2 regions of the Tolumonas auensis DSM 9187 genome follow, and region 2 is predicted to be linked to the other one. Evidence: riboswitches for the same ligand, from Rfam matches in the RefSeq annotation. Region 2 holds a riboswitch; the other holds the start of a gene.
The links. A riboswitch is a leader RNA that binds a small molecule or an ion and turns the genes downstream of it on or off. The one in region 2 is predicted to bind cobalamin.
Positions count from the first base shown of each region.

Region 1: another riboswitch for cobalamin. It lies ahead of TOLA_RS08550 (cobyrinic acid a,c-diamide synthase CobB); the one in region 2 lies ahead of TOLA_RS01985 (TonB-dependent receptor domain-containing protein).

Region 1 covers NC_012691.1:1,845,839-1,850,267, forward strand. The annotation lists gene TOLA_RS16665 (cobalt-precorrin-8 methylmutase) at 1-510, opposite strand, end outside; gene cbiB (adenosylcobinamide-phosphate synthase CbiB) at 514-1,473, opposite strand; gene TOLA_RS08550 (cobyrinic acid a,c-diamide synthase CobB) at 1,470-2,843, opposite strand; cobalamin riboswitch at 2,969-3,143, opposite strand; gene pocR (transcriptional regulator PocR) at 3,465-4,364, opposite strand.
Region 2 covers NC_012691.1:426,059-430,487, reverse strand. The annotation lists gene speA (biosynthetic arginine decarboxylase) at 1-505, shown strand, start outside; gene TOLA_RS01985 (TonB-dependent receptor domain-containing protein) at 584-2,437, opposite strand; cobalamin riboswitch at 2,491-2,684, opposite strand; gene trmA (tRNA (uridine(54)-C5)-methyltransferase TrmA) at 2,830-3,933, shown strand; gene TOLA_RS01975 (Hsp20/alpha crystallin family protein) at 3,990-4,421, opposite strand.

The DNA.
Region 1 (4,429 bases), 1.4 Mb from region 2:
GACAAAGCCGACCGGCACACCAACCACTGGACAGCGTTGTTCCGGTTGTTGCTGACAAATTTCGAGTAAACGGAATAAAGCCGTCGGCGCATTACCAAAGACGAATAATTTGGCACCGGGTGTTTGCATGGCGAGATCGACAGCAGCCATCGAGCGTGTAATACCATTTTCTTTGGCTACTTCAGCCACCGAAGGATGCGCGACATAACACTGAATATCACACCCCATCGCCTTGAGCTGGGTTTTGTTAATGCCCGATAACGCCATAGTCGTGTCGGTAAAAATCGTACAGCCCTGTTTCAGCGCGCTAATAATGGCATCGAGTGCATCGTGCGAGAACGTCAGAATATCCAGCCAGTCAAAATCAGCCGTGGTATGAATGGCACGCTTGATGATTTTTTCCTGCAATGGATCGGCAAACCGGTATTCCGGACGTTCTTCTGAAATGATCCCGGAAATAATTTCAAAGCTGTGCTGTTCGATCAGTTGCGGCTGTTTAATGTAATCCATGCGTTAAATACCTCGTTCAACAGCGTAATAAACGACAGAAAAGAACAGCAGTGCGATCAGAGACGCCACCATCATCAGTCGAATCGTTAATTTGATATCAGAGCGGGTAATGGCGCGGTGTTCATCGCCAATCCAGGGTTTTTCCACCAGTTCCCCGAAATAGACATTCGGACCACCAAGACGCACACCGAGTGCACCGGCGACCGTCGCCTCAGACCAGGCACAGTTCGGACTTTTATGCTGATAGCGATCCCGCCAGCCGATGCGCAGCGCCTGAACAACATTGAGTCGCAGAAATGCCGCTGCCAGCGTAAAGAACAGCCAGCTCAAACGGGCAGGAATAAAATTTGCCAGATCGTCGATGCGGGCAGACACACAGCCAATCGCGCGGTATTTATCGTTTTTGTAGCCGACCATCGAATCCAGGGTATTGATGGCTTTATACGCCATCGCCAGCGGGACACCGCCGATGAACAGATAAAACAGCGGTGCAATCACGCCATCGACGGTATTTTCCGCCACGGTTTCCACCACGGCGCGGGTGATTTGAGTTTCATTCAGCTGGGAGGTATCCCGTCCGACGATATAGGAAAGCTGACAGCGACTATCTTCAATCGAACCTGACTCCAGCGCCCGGTAAACATCCATTGCCGCATCACTCAGGCAACGACCCGCCAGAATGGTGTAAGCCAGCCAGAGCTCTGCAGCCCGGCCCAGCCAGACATTCACAGAACTTAACGATGTGATGACACCCCAAGTAACCAGCCAGGTAAGCCCCACCACCGACAGCCACAACACACCGCCGCCAACATACAGTGCCCGCTCACTACGGCATACCTTCCGGATCCCTTTTTGAACCAGCGAAATCCAGTTACCAATCCAGCGGATTGGATGTGGCCAGTTCTGCGGATCACCGATAATCAGATCGAGGATGAAGGCGACGCTATAAATCGCAAGAGTCATTTCACTGCCCTCGCAATTTCAAACCAGCGCAACAACATGGCCGGGTTTTGCAGAAAATGCACATGAAGGTAACTCGCCAGCGTGTTCCCGGATTGATAACCACCATACCAGTGGCTCATTTCCACCCCATCCCGCTCTTTAGAAAAACGAAATACCGTTGGCAGATCGGTGTGAAAATCGGAGTAATGAAATTCATGACCACGAATAACATCGCCAGTTTTCGCCAACAAAGTGGCTTGTTCTGCTCTGGCCTGGCAATAACCAAAGCGTTTGAGTGATGTCGTCATTCTGCTTTCACCGGGGAAGATGCCAGCCATCGGATAGGAATCGCCGGATGCCGTGGTTAATGACCCTCCCAGATACATCAAGCCACCACACTCGGCATAAATCGGCACACCACGCTGATGTGCCTGTTGCACGGAAGCCAGCATGGATGAATTCTGAGACAAGGTTGCGGCGTGAATTTCAGGGTAGCCGCCCCCGAGGTAAATCAGGTCACAAGCAGGAACCACTGCATCGCGTAACGGGCTAAAACGGACAATCTCTATCCCTGCCGCTTCGAGTAATTCGATATTGTCCTGATAATAAAAGTTGAACGCTTCGTCTTCCGCCAGTGCGAGTTTTAATCCGCTTCCGACACCAATCAGTGAATCCGGTGCTAACGACTCAGGTTTTTCCGGTAAATCAGGTATTTCTGCAATTTCAGCCAAACGATCCAGATCGATATGTTGTTCGATAGCATCGGCCAGTAGATCCCATTTCAGATCAAGCTCAGCCTGTTCATGTGCCGTCACCAATCCTAAATGCCGGGAAGGTAAATTGATTTCTTTAATGACGGGAACGCGGCCTAACACCGGAATATGGCAGTACAACTCAATCGCATCTTTTAGCATTGCGAAGTGCGAATCTGAATTGACGTTATTGAGGATCACACCTGCGATTTGAACGCTCGGTTCGAAGAGCTTAAACCCGAGAACTGTCGCAGCGGCAGAAGTAGAAACCGCTTTGCCATCGACAATCAAAATGACCGGACAACCCAACTGTCTGGCCATGCCTGCACTGCTGCAGTAAAGCGGATCAACACCAAAACCATCAAATAACCCCATCACCCCTTCGATGATGGCAATATCGGCTTTCGATGCGTGATAGTGAAAGAGTCGCGCAATCGCAGACTCCGGCAACATAAACGCATCCAGATTACGGGATGCAACACCCGTCACCTGCGTGTGCCAGCCGGTATCAATATAATCCGGCCCTACCTTAAATGGCTGAACGCGCAAACCCCGGCGGGCATAAGCACGCAACAAACCCAACGTTATCGTTGTTTTGCCACTACCACTGCTTGTTCCACCAATCAAAAACGCTTTCATACCATCCTGCTATACAAAAAAATCCCGGCTTGCCGGCCGGGAAGTATGGTTGTCATAAGCAGGTGTCACCGCTGTGTGAGCAACAGCGATGCATATGCTGACAACCCACTTCCCACCGAAGGAGTTGAAGCTGTTGTATCCGTGTCGGTCTTCTGGCTTAGCGTCATCCTTCTCTGCCCTTCCCAATCCAAGAGATCAGTGGTTATACAGAGTCGTCAGCATCACAGCAGCGGGGGCTGCGGAGGATTCACACCTCCTTCCCGGACGATAAATCGTCATACACGTCTACCGAAAATCTGGCTATTACATGATTAGTAACGGCGTCCTTTGAATATCATTGATAAACCGAGAGTTTATCCTGTTAAAAACACTATACCCTCAGCCAGATCAAAAAAATGGCTGTCTTTACCGTTAGAACAGTAAATTTTTGGCGAATTACAATAATTTATTGCGCTGTCATATGCCGGATCACCGTCATATCAGGCTTTACCGGTCATTTATCAGATTTCACTAAATATGAATTTCTGGCGATTTACTGCAATCTGAAAATGTTAAACAGCACACAAATGCCGTAAAAAAACCGGGTATTAAAACCCGGTCAATGAATCAAGAAACACGGTGTTAACTAGCGAGGCCATCACTCACTAATGTATCCCGGTACATTTGCGGAGTGACTTGAAACGTTTGCCGGAAAACCTTGCAAAAATAGCTGGTTTGAGAAAAACCCAGATTTTTCGCAATACTGGCTATCGACCAGTCGCTGTATTGCAGCATCTGTTTCGCATTATTCATCCGCTGCTGCGTTACATAGGCATTAAAACCGATGCCCAGCTGCTTTTTAAATAACTTGCTGAAATAGTAAGGGCTCAGATAGATATGAGCTGCGACATCCTCCAGCCGCAGATCTTCAGAGAAATGCGTATCAATATAACGCAGTGCCTTTTTTATCTTCGCATCATAGGCCGCAACCGGTTTTGACCTTTCCGGCTCCGATGATGCAGTATCATTGATCACAATAAAATTCAGGTGCTTTTTGATGCAATTGTCGACAATCAGTTTCAGCAGATCGGCCGATGCAATTATTTTAGAATAATCCACCAGGGGAATATTCTCGTATTCCTTCATCAGTTCATGGTCTGTTTGCCATTCCTGATCCACTTTCTGGATATTATCCATTGAAACGTCATTACTGACACGCACCTGCCCGCATAACACAAACCCCACCAGATGACCGGCAATCACCATAGGAATGGAAAAATCAGTCAGCCCGGCATGACAACGATAGATACAGGGCTTGTTGTCTTTCGATGCCTCCAGTCCGCCGCAGCGATCACTCATCTTGCAACGCAGGTAATGTTCCGGATCTTGCCGCATCTTCTGGCAAAACAACGTAAAGTTGAAACGTTCGGAGATCTCTTCACCGTGGATGTTAACAACAACAACAGCTAAACCCGTAGCGTGGGCAAAATCCAACGCTATTTTATTGATGAGATCTGAGTCTAAAGAACTAACAGAAGTCATGACAAAACTCTCAGCTGTATTTAGTTATATTTATTGTCATTCAAAATGCATGAGCTGGTATGGAT
Region 2 (4,429 bases):
GTTCCAGTCACTGCCGGATGCCTGGGGGATTGACCAGATCTTCCCGATCATGCCACTGAGTGGTCTGGATCAGCAGCCAACCCGTCGTGGTGTGATCATGGATATCACCTGCGATTCGGATGGCATGATTAAAGAGTATGTCGATGGTGTGGGTATCGAAAATTCGCTGCCAATGCCTGAAATGCGCAACGATGAAACCAACTATATGGGCTTCTTCCTGGTCGGCGCTTATCAGGAGATCCTCGGCGATCTGCATAACCTGTTCGGCGATACCCACAGTGCGGAAGTGTGCCTGAACGATAACGGCGAACCGGTGATCACCAATATCATCAAGGGTGATAACGTGGATAACCTGCTGCGTTACGTCAATATCGACACGTCAGTGATCCGTCGTGATTACCAGAAGCTGGTCGCACACCCGTCACTTAGTGAAGAAACTCGTAAAGCATTGCTGGAAGAACTGGAAGCCGGTCTGCAGGGTTACGCCTATCTCGAAGACGAGTAACTTTTTCTCTCTCTCATAAACAAAAGGGTTCGCCACAAAGCGAACCCTTTTTATTTGCAGGTCACTCAGCAGCAGCGATTACAACTGGTAGCTGAAATCGACATAGTAACTGCGTTCCGGTGTGGCATAACCGGAAGCCAGGGCATAATCCTTATCGAACAGATTATCGATCCGGCCACCGATGCGCAGTTGCGGTAATACATGATAACCGGCAGCCGCATTCCACAGCGCATACGGTGCTAAACGGGTGGAACTGTCATAACGTTCGCTCTGGTACTGACCGGTCAGCGACGCATCCCACTTGTCCCAGTTCGCCATGCCCGTCCACTTATAGTTACGTTTTGCCCGGCGCGACAGTACGGTACCGTCTTCCAGATCACGCGCATTTTTGAAATCCGCACTGAGCTTATGCGTTAACCAACCGGTGGCAAATTCTGCTTCCAGTTCAATGCCTTTGATCCGTGCCCGGCCTACGTTACCCGGATACCAGTAACCACTGCTGTCCGGCGCCCATTCGATCATATCCTCAAGATCGTTACGGTATGCAGTCACACGCCATAACACTTCCTGTGTCGTCCCTTCCAATGCAATTTCGCTGTTTTTGGAGGTTTCCGGTTTCAAATCCGGCGAGACCGAATACGGGGTATACAGATCATTAAAGGTTGGCGCCCGGAAGGCGGTGCCATAGCGCGCGCTCAGACGATATTCCGGCAGGAAGTTCCAGCCCAGACCCGCCTGCCAGGTATTATGCCGGCCATACTGCTGGTTATCATCGGTACGGCCACTCAGTTCACCCAGCCACTGTTCCCAGCGATATTGCGATAACGCATACACACTCACGTTATTACGGTTTTTATCTTCATCAAAAAATGCGCTGCCGGAAGATTGTGAATCGGAGTGCAGTACGTCACGGCGTAAATCGACACCCGCGCCCACAGTCCAGGGATCCGTGATCTGATAGTTATTCAGCCAGCTCAGCTGATACTGACTGGTTTTATAGACTGAACTCGCTTCATCACGGGAAATCGTATCCGGGTAATAATACATGTCGTTATTGATCAGACTGGTATTCAGTTCCGTCTGATAACGATCTTTTTGGTATTTAGTGCCTAACTGATAGTGGGTATTTTCTTCCCAGGTCTCATCACGTTCATGCTGGCTGTAATCCCCATAACTATAGGAACCGTCACTTTGCATCGTGTTGCGCGTCCAGTGCATTGCACCATACACGTTCACTTCATCCGTCAGCTGATTCTGGTAATCCAGCATGGCATTACGCCCCAGGAAACCATGCTCATCACCGTCATTGACACCTTCCACCGGATGAACGTTGTACCCATCTTCCGTTTCATAACCGGCAGCCAGTTTCAGATGTTGCTGCTGATTGATATCAAAGGAAGTACTGCCGTTCAGATTCTGATAATCACGGGAACCGGCGCTGCCATTCAGCGTATGTTTGGTCTGCCCTGCCGTGCCGCGGGTGATAATATTGATCACACCACCAATTGCATCAGAACCATAAACTGATGCCCGCGCACCACGCACAAACTCAACACGTTCAACCTGATTTAATGGAATACTACTGAAATCGGTAGCGCCATTGGTGGCGCTGTTGATGCGAACGCCATCCATCAGGACCAGCGTTTCCGCTGACGTGGCGCCACGGACAATCACAGATGCCTGCTGTCCACGACCACCATTGGAAACCATTTCCACACCGGGTAATGTTTTCACGACATCGGCCAGTGAGCGGGCATGTAATTGTTCGATATCTTTGCGGGTAATAATGTTTACCGGCGCCAGTACAGAGGCAGTGGGTTCAGCAAAGCGTGTCGCCGTTACCGTGATCGGCAGGCCGGTGGATTCTTCGGCGTGTGTTGGCGCAGCAATAGCCAGCGCCGACAGCACAGAGGCAGTCAGTCGTTTTGACATTTGGGCAATCCCTAGTTCGCGTAGTGGTCCCTGTTTACCATATCGGATGATATGACTCAGATTTTGCTCTGGCAGGTCTTCGGGCTCAGGGGCTGATTCATTCCTACGGCGACGGCTTCCCGCCGGATGGCAGTGCCTGAGTTTTCACTCATTCGCTTTCGTTCCCCATTACCGCTGCGCGCCAGCTCCGGATTCACACCGGATTCCCTTTTAAGCAGGTTATTGCGCCAGAGAGTCGCGGATTATAGAGAGCACATAAGAGGCTGTATAGCGGGATTTCACCTCCATCCCACCAGCTCGCTTATCATGTTGCCGAAAACTTAAGCATAAAACTGGACAACCTCGCACAACTGCATACAATTTCCGGCCTTCCAGCAGTGACGGAGTACAACATGACAAACGCAGTCCATTCAGATGCCCTCTACCAGCAACAATTGCATGAAAAACAGCAGCGTCTGACGCAATTGCTGGCCCCGTTTCAGGCTCCTGAACCGGAAGTGTTTGCCTCCGCACCAAGTCATTACCGTATGCGTGCCGAATTCCGCATCTGGCATGAAGGCGTTGATGAGCTTTACTACGTCATGTTCAACAGCGAAACCAAACAGCGTTACTACGTGCATGAGTTTCCGACCGGCAGCCAGCTGATCAATCGCCTGATGCCGCGACTGCTGGAGCTGATCCGGGGCAATCACACGCTGAAATATAAGCTCTTCCAGATCGACTTTCTGACCACCCTGAGTGGCGAAGCGCTGATCAGCCTGCTCTATCACAAGACGCTGAACGAGGCATGGCAACCTGCCGCAACTGAACTGCGTCAGGCGTTGCGCGCTGAATTCGGTGAAGTGGATGTGGTGGGACGCGCGCACAAACAAAAAATCGTGCTGGAACGGGAATATGTGCTGGAACAGCTGCAAGTCGGCGATCGCACGCTTGAATACATGCAAGTAGAGAACAGTTTTACCCAGCCCAATGCCGGAATGAATCAGCAGATGCTGGGCTGGGCTACCGATGTTACCGCTGATTGTCAGGGTGATCTGCTGGAACTTTACTGTGGTAACGGCAACTTCTCGCTGGCGCTGGCGAAAAACTTTAACCGCGTACTGGCCACTGAAATAGCCAAACCGTCAGTGCATGCCGCACAGCATAATATTGCGGTAAACAAGATCGATAACGTACAGATCCTGCGGATGTCAGCAGAAGAGTTTACGCAGGCCATGAATGGCGAACGCGAATTTAACCGCCTGAAAGGGATCGATCTGCAAAGCTATCAGTGCAACACCATTCTGGTGGATCCACCACGCGCCGGACTGGATCCGGCCACAGTCGCCATGATCCAGGCTTATGAACAGATCCTTTATATCTCCTGCAATCCGGAAACGCTGTGCGATAACCTGAAAACCCTCTGCCAGACGCACAACATCGCCCGTTGTGCGCTGTTCGACCAGTTCCCGTTCACCCATCATATGGAATCGGGTGTCTGGCTGGTACGTAAATAACAGACAAAACAAAACGGCATGCCGGTTAATCCTGCATGCCGCTCATTTTCCACCGGTTAGTGAATTTCAATTTCAAGTGGCTTATCACCTGTCGGTGTACTCTTCATCATGTGCACATATAACATGCCATTACTGAAGTTCGCACTGATGTTTTCCGCTTTAACATCATCCGGTAACGTGAAACTGCGGCTGAAACTACCATAGTAACGTTCGATGCGATGGTGTTTTTCATCGCTCTTTTCCATCTTGCGTTCGCCGGTAATCGTCAGCATACCGTGGTTAATTTGCAGCTTAACGGCTTCACGTGGGATTTCCGGAATTTCGACTTTGAGCTGATACTCTTTGTCATCTTCCACAATATCCACAGCGGGCACCCATTCACTGCCAACCATAGATTCCCGACTCAAAGACGGAGTCAGAAAAGAACGCTGATAATTGTGGAAAATATCGTCAAGATCACGGAATGGGTTCCATTTTTCGAGACGCATATAAACCT